4 regions of the Pelosinus baikalensis genome follow, and region 1 is predicted to be linked to each of the others. Evidence: riboswitches for the same ligand, from Rfam matches in the RefSeq annotation. Region 1 holds a riboswitch; each other region holds the start of a gene.
The links. A riboswitch is a leader RNA that binds a small molecule or an ion and turns the genes downstream of it on or off. The one in region 1 is predicted to bind cyclic di-GMP.
Positions count from the first base shown of each region.

Region 2: linked by a shared signal. The riboswitch ahead of LMF89_RS26130 (methyl-accepting chemotaxis protein) and the one ahead of LMF89_RS16110 (methyl-accepting chemotaxis protein) in region 1 are both predicted to bind cyclic di-GMP.
Region 3: linked by a shared signal. The riboswitch ahead of LMF89_RS03715 (PRC-barrel domain-containing protein) and the one ahead of LMF89_RS16110 (methyl-accepting chemotaxis protein) in region 1 are both predicted to bind cyclic di-GMP.
Region 4: linked by a shared signal. The riboswitch ahead of LMF89_RS24480 (methyl-accepting chemotaxis protein) and the one ahead of LMF89_RS16110 (methyl-accepting chemotaxis protein) in region 1 are both predicted to bind cyclic di-GMP.

Region 1 covers NZ_JAJHJB010000024.1:29,878-34,085, reverse strand. The annotation lists gene dcuC (C4-dicarboxylate transporter DcuC) at 1-494, opposite strand, end outside; gene LMF89_RS16110 (methyl-accepting chemotaxis protein) at 876-2,897, opposite strand; cyclic di-GMP riboswitch class I at 3,043-3,128, opposite strand; gene LMF89_RS16105 (DnaJ family domain-containing protein) at 3,327-3,644, opposite strand.
Region 2 covers NZ_JAJHJB010000002.1:303,649-307,856, reverse strand. The annotation lists gene LMF89_RS02930 (methyl-accepting chemotaxis protein) at 1-514, shown strand, start outside; partial or broken gene LMF89_RS02925 (beta/alpha barrel domain-containing protein) at 517-751, shown strand; gene LMF89_RS02920 (YibE/F family protein) at 935-2,062, shown strand; cyclic di-GMP riboswitch class I at 2,139-2,224, shown strand; gene LMF89_RS26130 (methyl-accepting chemotaxis protein) at 2,307-4,013, shown strand.
Region 3 covers NZ_JAJHJB010000003.1:144,010-148,217, reverse strand. The annotation lists gene LMF89_RS03740 (AAA family ATPase) at 1-175, shown strand, start outside; gene LMF89_RS03735 (GTPase domain-containing protein) at 172-777, shown strand; gene LMF89_RS03730 (UbiA prenyltransferase family protein) at 758-1,339, shown strand; gene LMF89_RS03725 (hypothetical protein) at 1,339-1,557, shown strand; gene LMF89_RS03720 (tetratricopeptide repeat protein) at 1,694-2,767, shown strand; cyclic di-GMP riboswitch class I at 2,866-2,954, shown strand; gene LMF89_RS03715 (PRC-barrel domain-containing protein) at 3,217-3,990, shown strand; gene LMF89_RS03710 (VanW family protein) at 4,115-4,208, shown strand, end outside.
Region 4 covers NZ_JAJHJB010000078.1:236-4,443, forward strand. The annotation lists gene crcB (fluoride efflux transporter CrcB) at 1-330, shown strand, start outside; gene LMF89_RS24475 (hypothetical protein) at 340-693, opposite strand; cyclic di-GMP riboswitch class I at 1,011-1,096, shown strand; gene LMF89_RS24480 (methyl-accepting chemotaxis protein) at 1,195-3,162, shown strand; gene LMF89_RS24485 (GntR family transcriptional regulator) at 3,620-4,208, shown strand, end outside.

The DNA of each region.
Region 1 (4,208 bases):
GCAATCTTGGCTACAAACGGATTATGTGCCAAACCTGGATTCAACATGCTGCCATATGTACCGCATTTTACCGCTGCTCCCGCCATCGCCGGATGTACACCTGCCGACATCATCAACGGTACAAAAATCGCCCCTGCAGCCGCTGCCGTTCCCGCAGCACTTGGTAGTGCTACATTGACTGCGTAGGTAGCCAAAACCACACCCGGAATCAAAAGCGGTCGAACTTTGGAAAGACCGTTTGCCATAAGATTAATTAAATGTTTATCACATTCTGTATACTTCATTACCATTGCAAAACCCATAACGGAACAAACTGCTTGAATCAGCCCACTATTGGTCATTTCTTTTGCAAAAGCATTTAAAGAAACCATCGGCGTCCCCGCCACACAAGCCATAATAATACCAGAAGCTAATAATACCAATCGCGCATCATAACGCTTGATCAAAAAGTAAACTGTAATAATTACTACAATAACACCAACAGCAGTCATCATAAAAAAATTCTCTCCCTCTAAAAAATTTATAAAGACATTCATGTAACTTCTTATTTCAAATAAATCTTTCCCCCCTTCCTTTCTTGCTGAATTAAACTAAAAAGACGCTGTTTTTTCTTAAATAAGAAAACAGCGCCCTTGCTATTGACATAATTATATCATATGTTTAGACAAAAATCTACAACATCTGCAGACATTACTATTAGTCAGCCTCATATAGCCAAGGGGTGAATCCCTTTTCAATGGGACACGAGATAGGTTCGTGTCCACATAAAAAATCTAACCCTAATCTTTCCATATTTAATTTTCATTTCAAAATATAAAGAGAATCTACCCATAATCTACTAACAAGGTAGATTATGAGTAGTTTGAAGGAAGCATTTATACTTTAAATTGGGCTATAATAGAGCGAAGTTCCTCAGACATTTTAGATAAAGCTTCACTAGAGGCAGCAATCTCTTCCATTGATGCAGACTGCTCTTGGGCTGAGGCAGAAACAGTCTGGGTATACCCTGTTGTCTCACCATTGATTCTGTCGATTTCTTTAATTGAGGAAACAATTTGCTCACTGCCACCTGCTACCTGCTGAATTGCAGCAGAAATATCTCGGATTTGATTGGAAACCTGTTCAATTAATTTCAATATCTCCCCGAAAGCCTTGCCTGCAATATGAACTACTTCTGAACCTCGCTTGACTTCATTCGTCCCCTCGGCCATTACGTTAACTGCTTTTTCAGTATCACCTTGAATTTCACCAATTAGTACTGCAATATGTTTTGCTGCGTCCTGAGATTGTTCAGCTAGTTTTCGAACTTCTTCCGCTACCACAGCGAACCCTCTGCCCTGTTCACCAGCACGTGCTGCCTCGATTGCAGCATTCAATGCAAGGAGATTTGTTTGACCAGCAATTCCAGCAATGGTATCCACAATTTGACCAATCTCTTTTGAACGATTGCCAAGTTTCTCGACTACCTGAGCTGAGTTCATTACTGTTTTCTCAATATTCTCCATCTGTTTCGTAGTATCTTCTATTGCCTTACCACCATCTTGAGCAGCAAGCGCAGTCTTTTCAGCAGTAGCTGCTACATTACCAGAGTGAGCAGCTACCTGTTGTATACTAGCAGACATCTTTTCAACAGCATCCTCTGCAACATCTACTGCTTGCATTTGAAACGTACTGCCTGAAGATACTTCCGTTATCGTTTCAGCTATTTGATTGGCAGCTACAGAAGATTGTTCTGCGCTTGCCGTAAGTTCCTCGGAAGATGCTGCTACCAGTTCTGCTGAAGTAGCAATTTGTTGAACCAAACTGCGTATTTTTTTTACCATAGTATCAAAATGGATCTCCATTGCATCTAATTCGTCTTTACCATCGGCACTCTGTGCTGCCGTCATACCTAGAGCAGCTACTTGTAAGGTTAAGTCACCTTCTGCCATTTTTTCAATTGCTTTATTCATTCTTATAATCGGCTTTGTTATATTCCTTGAAACCAGAATACCAAAACCACAAGCAGCAATAAGAATCAAACCGATTGTAATAAAGGAGGCTCTTAGAAAGGGGGCCAATTTTACAAGAATTTCTTGTTCCGGTACATTGATCCCCAAGCTCCAATGAGTTCCAGGAATAGGAGCGAAAGCAATGTACTTCGTAATGCCCTCGTCTACGTAATTACCAGTTCCGGTTTCTGCATTTACCATTTTATTAATTACATTTTTAAGTTGATCATTTGCATTAGGATCCTTTAATATATTTGTCTTCATTATTTGGTCTTTATCAGGATGAATGATGGTTAAACCATCACCCTGAATTACGTAGGCATAACCACTTTGTGCAACCTTAATTTGATTAATACGTGAAATGAGAGCATCAATAGGCACTGTACCGCCAAGAGCCCCTATAATCTGGTTATTCTTTTTGATTGGCGCAACCACAGATACCACCAATTTACCATCAGCCTTAGAAATAATTGGATCGGTAGTTGTCGCTTTGCCAGTTGACATGACCTGTTTAAAATATTCACGATCAGCGATATTTGTTCTATCCCCTGATGTATGAATGGATTGCCCCTTTGCATCTACAAGCCAAAACCGTGAATAAATAGGATTTCGTTTGGTCTCTTCTTTTAAATAAGCAAGTGCCCCCTGCGTATCTCCGTTAACAACACTTTGATTCGTTGCCAATATGGAAACCTCAATTTCACGAGTATCTTTCCACGTCCCAATGTCTTCAGCATAGGCATTTGCTCGATGGACAAGATCCTCCTCAGCATCTGAAACCAATATACTTTTTGCATTGTAGAAATTACATACTCCTAGAATGCTTAATGTTACTAATAGCCCAATTACTAAAACAGCTGTAACCTTTACCTGAATACTTTTCTTCACCCATGTAAGCAAATTCATAAAAAAAATTCTCCCCCATCCATTTTTCACTTATCTTCAAAATTGCCAACTTACTATATTGAACCTACCTATCCCGCCATAAAAAATAGCACCCGCCCAAGGCAAGTGCTAATTAACTCATCACGATTCACTTAATTTATGATTCACTAGCAACCTGGCAATCATAGACAACTCGTCTTTAGACCCATAGCTTTGCGTCCCAACTTTTCAATTGGTTTGCCAAAATATTCTTTTCGATATTGTCTATTCTACACCCTATAACCTGTTTCGTCAATGAACGTAGAAATGCAGCGTATAGGGACACAAGACAGGTTCCTTGTCCCTATGAAAAATGATAACTTGAAATTGTAACATATTTTATCGTTATGTCAATAAGAGAAGCTACCCATCTAATCAGTATCTTGAAAAACTAACCGTTTATTTCAATTTCTAGCGTTTTCTTCGTTCCATCAGAACGTCATAAAACATTTTCTTTTCCGTAAGCTTTTTCTGTATAACAGCTTTTTCTTCCCCAGCAGCAGTTTGCAACTCTTCTTCCAAACTGGTAATTTCTTTGCGCAACTCCATTTCCGGCGGCAACGAGCCTGAATTCTGCATAACCAAAAATGCTCCACGCTGTTCCGGAGGAACAAACGTGAGATCAGTAAGTTGCAAAGGTTTGCCCTGGCCGGGTAAATCGTTGAATGCTCCCTGTTTCATTGCCCTTTTAATATTTTGCTCTATAATCTTGTTAATTCCGTCATTCACTTTCCACCAGTCCCTTCCTTTTGATATTTAATCCGATCTTTATATCATCATAACTAGGTATAGATTAGTTACCCTCTGTGCTGGCAATAATGATTGATTTACCACTACTTGACTTGCTAAAACACTGAGATAAATCTACCTTTATTGTTAAACGTCTCCTCAATGGCCATATCAATATTTTTCATGCTTAATATGATTGGAGTTGAACATTTCTATTGCCTGAACAGGCTGAGCGGAGCTTTTTGTTGCTATATAATCGACATTTATCCAGTCATTCCCCCTACTACTCGGTAGGCCCTAGGGAGTTGTTGCCTAGCCGAAGTTCGCCATCAATTCAGCTCGGAGCCAACAAAACATTTGCATGTTAGTATATCAGTCCTCTTTCAATGGACGTCCCCCATACTTACGAATATGTCGCCACGAACGATAAACCGGATGATTTGGCTCTTGCACAAGAGCAGCTCTAGCTAAAAATCCCGCTTATACTGGGAACTGATACATATTGACTACTGCACATCTAATTAGATTGGGAACTAATGACAACAACCTTAAACTTGTTGGTCA
Region 2 (4,208 bases), on a different contig from region 1:
CAACTTATTGGCGCTTAATGCTGCTATAGAGGCAGCCAGAGCTGGCGAGCAAGGACGAGGTTTTGCAGTGGTAGCGGATGAAGTCCGAAAGTTAGCTGAGCAGTCGCAAGAAGCAGCGCAAAGGATCGCTGTCATCATCCGCGACATCCAAGCAGAGACTGGTAAAGCAGTAGCAGCCATGAATCAAGGAACAATTGAAGCATCGAAAGGCACAGAGATTATTACGAGTGCTGGTGAGCGATTTCATGCTATTACTACAATGATTCAGCAGCTAAATGGTCAGATACAGGATATTGGTACAGCTGCTGAGAAACTTTCCATTTCCAGCGGTGATGTTGTTTCTTCTGTAGATAGTGTGAAAAGCATAGCAGGTGATACAGCAGGAGATACCCAGACCATTTCGGCGGCAACAGAAGAACAATCTGCTTCTATGGAGGAAATTGCATCTTCCAGCCAAGCCTTAGCAAATATGGCGGGTGAATTGCAGGTAATTGTTTCCAAATTTCGTTTATAGATGTTGTGTCTCCTTGTCTGAATGTAGACACTGTTAAACTATGCAATCGGTATCGCGTGCCAATAATGCCGGGTGCAATGTCCATTAGGGATGTAGTGGAAGGAATGGATTACGGCTGGCTGCGTAGCAGTGGGGGTAGGTAGTAATCTTACTGGAGGAGCCAAAACTGGCGATTATACTTCTATTACAACAAAGGCCAAACAATTTATCGAGACCATACAGTTAGCAAAAGCATGAAGTGAAATGTAAATAAGATCCTACAGACAAAATAATCTGTAGGGTCTTATTTATTAAGTAGATTTACTTGGAAGTATTAATAGGATCTTGTATATTTTCAATACAAGTGTTAAAATGCAAGGATTAAAAGCATCAAACGACACCGTAGAGCTTATATTTTAAAATAGTAAGGAGATTATCTTTATGAAATTACAGCGAATTTCTCCCAGATATATTCTAGTGACTCTCATAGCCTGTCTACTTTTTAGTTCGGTGCCTGTCTTGGCGGCAGGCAACAATACACAACCAATTGAGTATGTGAATGGTGTAGTGCTGTCGATACAATCACTGGATGTAGCACCCAATAAAAAAGTGGGTATCAGCAGTAAAAGTTTAGTTACAATCCTGCTCACATCAGGGGCAGAGTCCGGCAAGCAAGTGCAAAGCATTAACTATATTACGAATCAACCTTTATTTGATATTAATCCCAGCCCTGGTGATAAAATTATTCTTGCAGTGAGTGATGTGCAAAATGAAAAACAGTATCATATTGCGGATTATAATCGTCTTTTTCCCACGTATATTCTAGTTGGTCTTTTTATTTTATCCTTATTAATTCTAGGGAAGACCATAGGCATCAAAACTATTTTTGTTATTTGCTTTTCAGTAGTTATTATTCTTAAAGGTATGATTCCCTTGATCTTAAATTACCATTGGAACTTTATCATTGCCACGATGCTTGTTTGCGCAGTGATTACAGCCATTACTCAAATTACCATTAGTGGCTGGAACTCAAAGACCTGGGGTGCTATTTTAGGAACCGTTGGTGGCGTATTGATTGCCGGTGTATTAGCCGCTATCTCCATTTCTTGGATGCATCTGACGGGGTTAGATAGTGAAGAAGCAATGATGCTAAAGGTTACGACCCTCACCTTTATGAACTTCCAAGAAGTATTATTTGCAGGCATTATTTTAGGATCATTAGGTGCTGTTATGGATGTTACCATATCCATTGCATCGACTCAATATGAAATCAAACAGTCCTGTCCTCATTATGGATTTAGAGAAATATTCAACTCGGGTATCAATGTTGGACGCGATGTTATGGGAACTATGGCAAATACCTTGATCCTGGCTTATACAGGCAGCTCTTTGCCGCTGGTATTTTTGATCGCATCACAAGATAATGTGTCTTTCATGCGCATTATGAATTTGAATATTGTTGCAACAGAAATTACAAGGGCTCTCACGGGAAGTATCGGACTTATTTGCTCTATACCGTTAACGGCTGTTATTACAGCTTTTCTTTTGAGTCGAAAACATAGTAAATAATTATATATCCCTAACGTTCTAAAAAGTTTGGCATATGTTGACAGTTTATGTAATATAATGTAATATTAAATGGAAAAATATATTGTGGCAAACTTATCCAAAGATAAGGACGCAAAGCCGTGGGTCTAAGGGAAGATATCCTATGATTGCCAGGTTGCCGATTCAATGTAGAATTGTAATTAGCACCAGCGTATCTTAGACTGGTGCTATATTTTTTACATTTTACATATTTCAGGAGGTTTACGTGAAGCTAAAGGTTAAGGGGAAAATACTTGCAATCATTTTAATAATATCAATGGCAACACTTTTAGTTGGTTCTATCGGATATTATTATATAAACACAATGAGTAACGAAATGAAAATTATGTATAGTGAAAATCTGTTGTCGATTAAAAGGCTAAATGAGACTCGACATAATTTTAGAGCCGTCCATGGAATGATTCTGGAAATGATTTTTGGTAATCTTGATAAAGCAAGAGAAGATGTCTTGGTCACTCAGATGAAATCGTTGTCGACGGAAACAGACCAAACATTAAAGGCATATGAAAGCCAAAATTTGGGGTCCTTCGAACGGGAAAAGTTAGTAGTGCTAAAAGAAGCAATCGGTCAATATCGAACAGAGCGTCAAAAAGCTATCGAATTATCTCAGCAAGGGCGCAAGCAGGAAGCATATGCTTACTTCACCCAGCAGGCAGCCGGCAAACTGGAAATTGTCAATTCAACTCTTAAAGAGTTAGCTGACTTCATGTCAGATAAAAGTGAAAAGGCGAATCGTAAGGGACAAGAGTATGCTGGATTTGCGGGAATCGTTATTTTCACATTAACAGGATTTTTTGTTCTACTCTGCCTGTTCTTAGGTTGGAGATTATCCAATGCAATTGCCAGAAGGCTAAAATCCGTTTGCATGTTTCTAAATGAGATCGAAAAAGGAAATCTTGGGGTAGAGAGTATTAATGTGGTAGACCAGGATGAAATTGGTGATATTGGGGTCGGATTAAATAGCATGGCTAGCAGCTTGCAGCGTTTGGTACGCCAGGTAGCATCTTCATCTGAGCAAGTTGCTGCCTCGTCAGAAGAGCTGACAGCAAGCGCAGAGCAATCGGCTCAAGCTACGAATCAAGTAGCAGCGACGATTAGTGAAGTAGCCCAAGGAGCTGAACAGCAGGCAAGTGCAGTGAATGTTACGACTGTTGTAGTACAGCAGCTTTCTGCAGGCATTGAGAAAGTTGCCGAGAATTCAGCGATCATAAGTGGCGTATCCGATCAAACCTCTAAAGCTACCCAAGATGGTACACAAGCCGTAAATGCGGCAATTAGTCAGATGGAAATCGTAGAGAAAACGGTGACTAAGTCAGCTCAAGTGGTGACGAGATTGGGAGAACGATCCAAAGAAATTGGACAGATTGTCGATACGATATCCGGAATTTCTGCTCAAACCAACCTTCTGGCGCTAAATGCTGCTATTGAAGCGGCACGAGCAGGTGAACATGGCAGGGGCTTTGCTGTTGTTGCGGAGGAAGTTCGTAAGTTGGCAGAGCAATCCCAAGAAGCAGCCAAGAAAATTGCCAATTTAATTACGGAAACCCAGTCGGATACCGAAGAAGCAGTGGTTGCGATGACGGAAGGCAGCCATGAGGTTAATGTAGGAGCACAAGTGGTTAATACCGCAGGGCAAGCTTTTAGGGATATATCAGCACTCATTGACCAATTAACGATGCATATAAAAGAGACTTCAACTTCTATTGAAGAAATGGCGTCTGGCAGTAAGCGAATTGTGGAATCGGTACACGACATTGATACGATTAGTCAAGAAACGGTTGGCAGGACACAAACCGTTTCTGCCGCCACAGAAGAGCAGTCGGCATCTATGGAAGAAATTGCTGCATCCAGCCAAGCATTAGCTAAAATGGCAGAAGAACTTCAAGGGATTGTTAGACAATTTAGAATGTAGAAAATCATACTGAATATAAAAAACCTTTCTATAATACATAAAAAGACCCTACAGGGGAGACTTTTTTAGTGTCTGCTCTGTAGGGGACATTTTATATTAGAGAGGTTTTTATTATTTACTCATGGACACTTGTGATTACATGTTAAGTTATAATCGTCAAACCAAAATAGCAAGAAAGTGGAAGCATGATTTCCT
Region 3 (4,208 bases), on a different contig from region 1:
ACTATTACTACAACACAGTAGTAATAATGACAATTTTGGCAATGCTCGGACTGTTCGTAATCTGATTGAAAGAGCAATTCGTCATCAAGCTGTTAGATTAATGTCAAAAACGAGCATTACTCGACAAGAACTAATATTAATTGAACCTGTTGATTTAAAGGAGGTAAAGGAGTGAGGGAGCTTACTGTAGTTGGCAGGCCAAATTCGGGTAAAACAATGTTTACTCTCAATTTTGCCTCTTATATTGGAATAAAAACAGTAGATGTGACCTTCCGTACATACGATGATTTAATCACATGCCGACATTTTTCTATTGAAGATGCGAAGAAAGAGCTTTGTAGTAGTACAATGCATAAAACAAAATCCTTACAATCATTAATACTTAAAATTACTCTTGGAAAAACAACAGTAAATTTCAAACTTACAGATACTTGTGGGATTGGAGAAAAAATACATCAAGAAGAGAAAATTCGTCGTGGCATGGCGCAGACAATTGGTTTAATGCGCTGTGCAGATTTTATTTTTCATGTTATTGATTTATCCTATATCACTAAAGAATATATAAATAACCCTAGCACTATCGATCGCGAGATATATAATTATGGTTTATTTCGTAATTCATATGCAATATTGGCAAATAAGGTAGATATACCTTTTGCTAAAGAGAACCTTACTCAGCTATCTTCTATATTTCCCAAAGCTACGATTATTCCGATATCAGCATTGCTAAGCCAAGGTTTAAAAGAGGTGAAGACCTGTGTTGCCCGCAATGTGTGAATTTATCAGTATAATGTTTTCTGTGATACTTTCTGCCATTGCAATTAAATTAGCTGATGATTATTTAGATCAAGATATGGATAAATCTGAAAAGAATTTCGCAACCGCGCTAGGAAAAGGCAGTATGCTATATGGTATGGTATCGATGGCTTTGGCAGCAAGCCTAAATACTCCGATAAGTATTTCCCTATTTCTTGCTAGTTACATAATTGGTATGTTTCATGATCTAAAAAGTCATTTTCCGAGCCGGCTCAATGGATTTCAAGAGTCAATTCTAATATTTATAGTGGGTGTTTTCCTTTTAGGATGGAAGATGATCTTATTCTCAATTTTTTTTGTTATATCAATACAATTAATAGACGATTGTATAGATGATTCTAGAGATGAGTTAATCGGGCACCGTAATTGGGCTCACCGCCTTGGTAGAGTTGAGTGTTTTTTATTATTTCTATTAACTTTATTAATTTCTTGGCTAATTAACGAGGAAATATTTCCTGCAGTGTTTTTGGGCGCCGTTGTATTCTATAGTACAATATTGTATTATCAGAAAGGGAGATTATAATGTTATGGACAGGAATAATCATGGTAATTGCGCTGTTAAGTGGATACATATGGGGTAAACGCGATGGGATGCTATCTGTCAATCAGCAAAGCTTAGTAAGCGTTCCTTTATTATTAAGACAACAATCGTTGGAAAAAGGCTATTGTATCTTATGTCATGAACCTAGAAAGAAACGTATTATTTCCAAAATAAGTGGACAGCAAGGTCGACGTATTTGAAATTCTTAGTAATTATTGATAGCAAAAAGAGGAATTTATAAGATGAGTATATAATATAAGGACATATCACATTATTCTACAAAATTTTCACAATTAGAATGTTGATTTTCAAATAATTTATTTATGGTGGGGTTTGATGCAATATATCATAATTACGTCATTATCCATAGTCATTTCTGCATATCTTATATACGTGTTAACGAATAAGCTATTAAATATTCAGCTGAATGTAAAACCTCTTATTTTATGTGTGTGTTGTGCGCTTTTAGTCAATATTATTCTGCCACGTATTATTATTGGATTTGTTGGTGTAGTAGGAACTGTAGGCATATTAACAATCACTACAGTCGTCTTTGCATTTAGCATTGCACAGTATAATGAAAAATTTAAAATGTATTCTGAAGAAAATAAAGGAGAGTCTGAGACAAAAAATATAATAAAGGAAGCTGAATCTTCAGAATATGGAGTGTTATGGGAAAAACCAGAAATCATAATAGCTGCAGCCGTACCAATACCTATTGTAGCTAGCTCTTCTGTAAGGTCTGTGATGCCAAAGGAAGATGATGCTAATAATGTAATGGCTTTAGAAACTGAAGTGTTATCTGTTGATATAGCAGTTTCTGACATACATATAGTAGACCAGCTAGATCCTGCTTCCACATCAGAGAAACAAATTGTCAAACTAATAGACAAGAATGAAGAGCTAGAAGAGGTCTATGAGCTGAAAGATGAAAATCAGAATGTGGAGTTAGAGGAGAAAAGTGAGATGGTACAAGTTGAAGATGAATTACAGGTGCCCATTAATGTGTTTGACTCTTCTTCAAAGGATTTAGACGGTTTAATTGATTCTGCATTTATATATAAAGAACAGCGCAATTTCATTCAAGCCCTTAAGGTTTTTCGCCAAGCTTTGATTTTATATCCGAATAGTGAAGCGGCACCATTTTTGGTAATGGAAATCGGCACTATATTAAAAAATAGTGGTCAATATAATGAAGCAATTCACGTTTTTTGTGAGGGCAGAAAGCTTCCAGGAGTACAAAAAAACACTATGTTTGATTTGGAATTCATTAAAACAATTGCCTATTTACGTATAGTAAAGAATATTTTACTTCAGAATCGCTTAGGGGATATTTCTTTTAAGAATATTCCGGGGACCGTACTAAAAGAAATTGATTCTGAATTTCGCGAGTGGCGAAATTCTACGTAAATCTACAATATACTTCTAAATAGCACAATTGGGATGTGTAAAAATAAATGATGAACTTCTGTTGACGTTATATTTCATATTATATAGAATTAAACAAAATGAATATTTAGCAAACTCATCCAAAGGTGGGGACGCAAAGCTATGGGTCTAAGGGATATATATATCCTATGATTGCCAGGTTGCCGATTCAATTAAGAATTGTAATTAGCACAGTGCATTATAGGTAGGTGCTATTTTTTATGTATTTTTCTAAATTAGCGACTAGATTAGTAAATTATAGTCAATCAATAGAGATACTAATAGCGGGAAATTTAGAACGATTGGTAAGAATACAGAGGTAAAATGCTCTTGGCGAAGTGGGAAGAGTGCTATAAATAAGGTTAAGAAATTGACTAACTGCTTCGATGAATGATAAGAGGATATTAAATGATAATTAAGGGGCGCTATTCATGAAAAAAAGTGTTGAAATTATTGGATTGCCAGTTATTAGCATCGTTGAGGGTACAGAGCTTGGAACAGTTAAAAGTCTTCTTATTAATCCTGCAGATGGATCTGTAACGATACTAATTGATGATTCCAAATGGTATTGGGGGGCTAAATTTTTGCCTTTGGCAGCTGCTACTGGGTTAGGAGAATACGCAATAACGATAGAGAATAGTGATGCAATATTAACGTTAACAGATGCACCGGAAGTTGAGAAGCTAATTGTGGCTGATCTAAAAATTATTGGGACTAAAGTGCTGACTAAAAATGGTCGAATTCAAGGTAAAGTAACGGAGTTTTTTGTTGATAATTCAGGGAAAATTGTATCTTGTGAAATAGAGGATCTTAATGGTGGAACTACGAGCATTGAGGCAAAGCAAATTTTAACTTTTGGTAAAGACGTGCTTTTTGTTTCAGATGATCATGAAACGGTAGCAGAAAGATCAACAACTACTAATATTGCAATACCTCCAGTAAGCACTTCTGTAGCTTCTGAAGTGAAACCACCTGTTATTCAAGTTAAAGAACCAGAAGATGTAAAGGTAGCTGCTAATGATGATTCTGCTAGAAAGTTTGACGAAAAAAATCGTAAATACTTACTTGGTAAAAAAGCTAGTCGCCGTATTGAAACTGATAATGGTATGTTAATCGTAGAGGAAGGTGGTGAAATTACTGAGGAAGTGTTGCAAAAAGCAAAACTAACGGGTAGTTTTGTAGAATTAACAATGAATATTCAATAAAATAAAAATCGATATCTCTCCAATTATGGTGGTTTTTATTATCATGTTACGAACAAATCCCCGCTATTGGCGGGGATTTGCTCTCTTGCTAGCTAATCGAATAATTGGAATGGAGTTACTAACTATGAAAATTACAATAAATCATCGTGCTAAAAATATAATGCTTTTTCTTAGCATTATTATATTATTTAGCTTAACTGGATTCATTGCCACCACTA
Region 4 (4,208 bases), on a different contig from region 1:
ACAGCTCGTTATTTAGTCTCCGTATGGGCTGCCGAGCGGTTTGGAGCTGATTTTCCCTATGGAACACTCATTGTAAATGTGGTAGGGTGTTTTATTATTGGCATATTTATGACACTGACGACAGAACGTTTTATTGTAAATCCCTATTGGCGGCTACTGATTACCGTTGGTTTTGTTGGTGGTTTAACTACGTTTTCATCTTTTAGTTACGAAACCTTTCGTGTACTGGAGGACTCTAATATGATAATGGCGTTGTATAACATTGGACTTAATCTTCTGCTTGGATTTGCAGCTACATGGATCGGTATTGGAGTTGCAAGACTTATTTGATGCGATATCTTATATAGTTACAGCTGTGCTAACAGCTGTGGTTTGAGTAATTGGGATGAGCGGGGGAAGATTTGCAATGAAATCTTTGGCAATTTGGGCAATATCCTGAGGAAGTCCTATATCTGGAAAATTGTTTATCGTATAAGATTGCAATGCCTTTAACGTCTCTGGGGTGATAACAAGTACAGGTGCTGTAGCGACAGTTGGAACCGCAGATGTGGAAGTAAGAGGAGCAGTGGGAGCTGTAGGAATGATTTCATTGGAAACAACTACATTCATAGCATTACCTGGGTTCATAAGGACGGGAAGATTTGAGAAAATGAAAAACTCTAAGGTATCTTGAAAATCAGATTTTAAAACCAAGATAACACTTCCCTTACATTTTAAGCATTCTAGTACTTCATCTGCTAAAACTATAGATATTTTAGCGAGGATTTTTTTGACCTGCAAGGCGGAGGAGCCGCGCAGATCGGGAATCTGTAAGGCGGCGACAACGAAGCAGGACGGAAAAAGACTGCTAAAGTGGCAGCGTTTTTAATGCAGATAAGGTACTAGGCTGTTTATAGTATGAAAGAACGAAGAATATGGTACATAGCGGACCTCCTTAATTGGGAGGTTCTATTATTTTTTTAGCGAAGCGAAAGGGATTTGAAGAAAAATGTCGAAAAATAGAGGAAAATACCATATATGGGCAAACCAATCTAAAGGTGGGGACGCAAAGCCATGGGTCTAAGGATGTTACATCTATGATTGCCAGGTTACATCGTTTGTTGATTATGATGTAACTTGGCAATCTTTTATATTAAGACACTTAATTCAGTATTTTATTCATTGGAATGTTAGGTGAGAGGAGAGGGCGTATATATGAAATTAAAAATGAAATTTTTAATCATGGTGGCGATTACGAGTCTGGTATTATTAGTAGCTACGACGATGGGGTATTTTTATGCGAAAAGTCAGGTAGAGGAAAATATTAAGAATGAAATGTTCTCGGTTGCCAATACCTATTCAACTCAATTAGACGGCTGGCTATTGGCGAAGGCGCAAACCGCAGTGACAACAAGTGAGAATATTCGAGTTGTGTTAGGTGATAGGGAAATCCCGGTTTCTTTTGTACAAAACTACAAATCAGATTCTAGTTTACTGGATCTATATGCCGGATTAGAAGATGGTAAAATGATTGATGGTTCAGGAGCTGTTTTGCCTGAAGGATATGATCCCCGTAAGCGTGGATGGTATCAGACAACAAAAGATAAAAACAAACTAGTCTTTACGGATGCATATGTTGATGCATTTACCAAAAAATATATTGTGTCCGCAGGCATACCATTAAAAAGTGAGGCAGGAAATTTTCGCGGTGTTGTTGGTATTGATATATCTTTAGATTTGCTGAGTGAAAAGATTAAAGAAGTCAATGTAAATGGGAAAGGGTATGGCACGATTATTGATCAAAAGGGGATTATTTTAGCACATCCGGATGCTGCACAAGTTTCAAAGAACGTACATGAAGATCCTGTATTGCAAAAATTTGCAAAAGAAATGTTGGCCCAGGATAAAGGCATGCAAACCTATGAGGCAAACGGAGCAGAAAAGTTAATGATTTATACCAAGATTCCTGCTACTGGCTGGACAATGGGTATCACCGTTGACGTAAAAGATGTGTATGGTCAGGTCACGGCTTTAGGATATCAATTTGGACTAACTGCTTTGCTTGGCATCTTATTGTCAGCTGCTGCTTCTTGGAGATTGTCTAGTGGAATCACCAAGAATGTTGCAATCTTATCTCAATCTGCACAACGTCTAGCCAGAGGAGATATTTCGGAACAAAACATTACGATTCAGACAAATGATGAGATTGGTCAACTTGCTGCAGATTTTTCTACTATGGCAGAAAATCTGCGTAATCTAATTAAGGCGATTGCTCAAACGGCAGAACATGTAGCTGCTTCATCAGAAGAACTTACAGCCAGTGCAGAACAATCTGCCCATGTATCTACTCAAGTGGCCACCTCGATTATGGAGGTAGCACAGGGGGCGGAGCAGCAGCTGCAAGCAATCAATGGAACTTCTGCGGCTGTAGACGATATGTCGGCTAATATACAGTGTGTTGTCACAAATGCTGCAACCGTTAATGTGACTTCTAAAGAGGCCGCAGCGGCTGCAGGCCAGGGAAGTAAGGCTGTTTTCAATGCTGTAAATCAAATGAATATTATTGAAAAGACAATTTTAGGATCTGCAGGAGTAGTAGCGAAATTAGGTGAACGATCAAAAGAAATTGGACAAATTGTAGACACCATTTCAGGAATTGCAGGGCAAACCAACTTATTGGCCTTAAATGCGGCTATTGAGGCGGCACGTGCTGGTGAACAAGGACGCGGATTTGCTGTTGTAGCGGAAGAAGTAAGAAAATTAGCAGAACAATCCCAGCAGGCGGCTAAACAAATTGCGGATATGATTAATGAAATTCAAGCAGATACAGAAGAAGCTGTAGTAACAATGAAGGATGGTACAAGAGAAGTTGAGATTGGCAATGAAGTGGTAAGCACTGCAGGCGCAGCTTTTAAACAGATCGAATTGCTTATTGGTCAGGTAGCCAGCCAAGTATATCAGATAACGGATTCCATCGGGCAAATGAAGACTGGCAGTCAAAGAATTGTTACTGCCGTACAAGATATTGAAAGTATTATGAAAAATACTTCTGGCGAAACACAAAGCATCTCAGCAGCGACAGAAGAACAGTCAGCATCCATGCAGGAAATCGCTTCTTCCAGTCATGCATTAGCTGACATGGCAGCAGAATTGCAACAAGAAATTAGGAAGTTTTCCATATAAGATCAATTTTATAAAAAAACTGGAGCAAAGAGGGATATTCAGAGTCTATGAGAATCTGAATATCCCATTTTTTATAGTAAAGAATCGATACGTTTTAGAAGATGAAAGTAGCATTAATTCGCAATGAAAAAAACAGTAGTTTTTTCTGGTAAGCATAGAAAGTATAAGTTTTTAGGTGTGGAAAAGGTGAGATATTATGAACCACAAAGGCACAATGCCGCTAACGCGGCACACAAAGGAGTGTACGAAAAAATAAATAAAAACCCTTTGTGTCCTTTGCGTTTTATTTTACATGTTTTATAGGACGCGCAGCGTTTTTTCTTATAGAACAATGTATTATCGAATATATACTGTATACAATCGATAATATTATTTACTGTATTGGCCGGGGAGCGTATAATAAAAGAAAAGATTTTCGAAAATCGAAATTGATTTTGATACATGTTATAATAATGCTATGAAAAATAATAATTATAAAACCAATACAATTTCACATCGTAGTATACCCACCGCTATTACAGAAGCTCTTCGTGAAAGGATTTTAAATGGTGATCTGCAGGGTGGAATGCAATTAAAACAAGAAGAATTAGCGCTGCAGTTCAATGTAAGCATGAGTGCCCTGCGAGAAGCACTAAAAAATTTGGAAGCGGAGGATTTAGTAAAATTCTATCCTAACAGAGGGGCCATTGTGAGTGAATTGAGCGCAGAGGAAGCAAGAGAAATATTTGATATTCGTCAATTTCTTGAAATCGGTGCATTAGAGTTATCGGTTCCTCAGTTAACTACAATCGACTTGGAAGAAGCAGCGATAGTTTTAAAGCAGCTAGAGAATGAGATGAATAGCAGTCGATGGGGCGAGTTAAATAAACGATTTCATGAAATTTTATATCGGCAGGCAAGACGACCCCGCTTACTGAAACTGATTCAAGTCATGCATAACAACGTTGAGCGCTATATGCGCTTGTATCTTGTATCAATGAATTATCAGCTTACATCTCAAAAACAGCATTGGGATTTACTTAATGCTTGTAAGAACAAGGATGCTA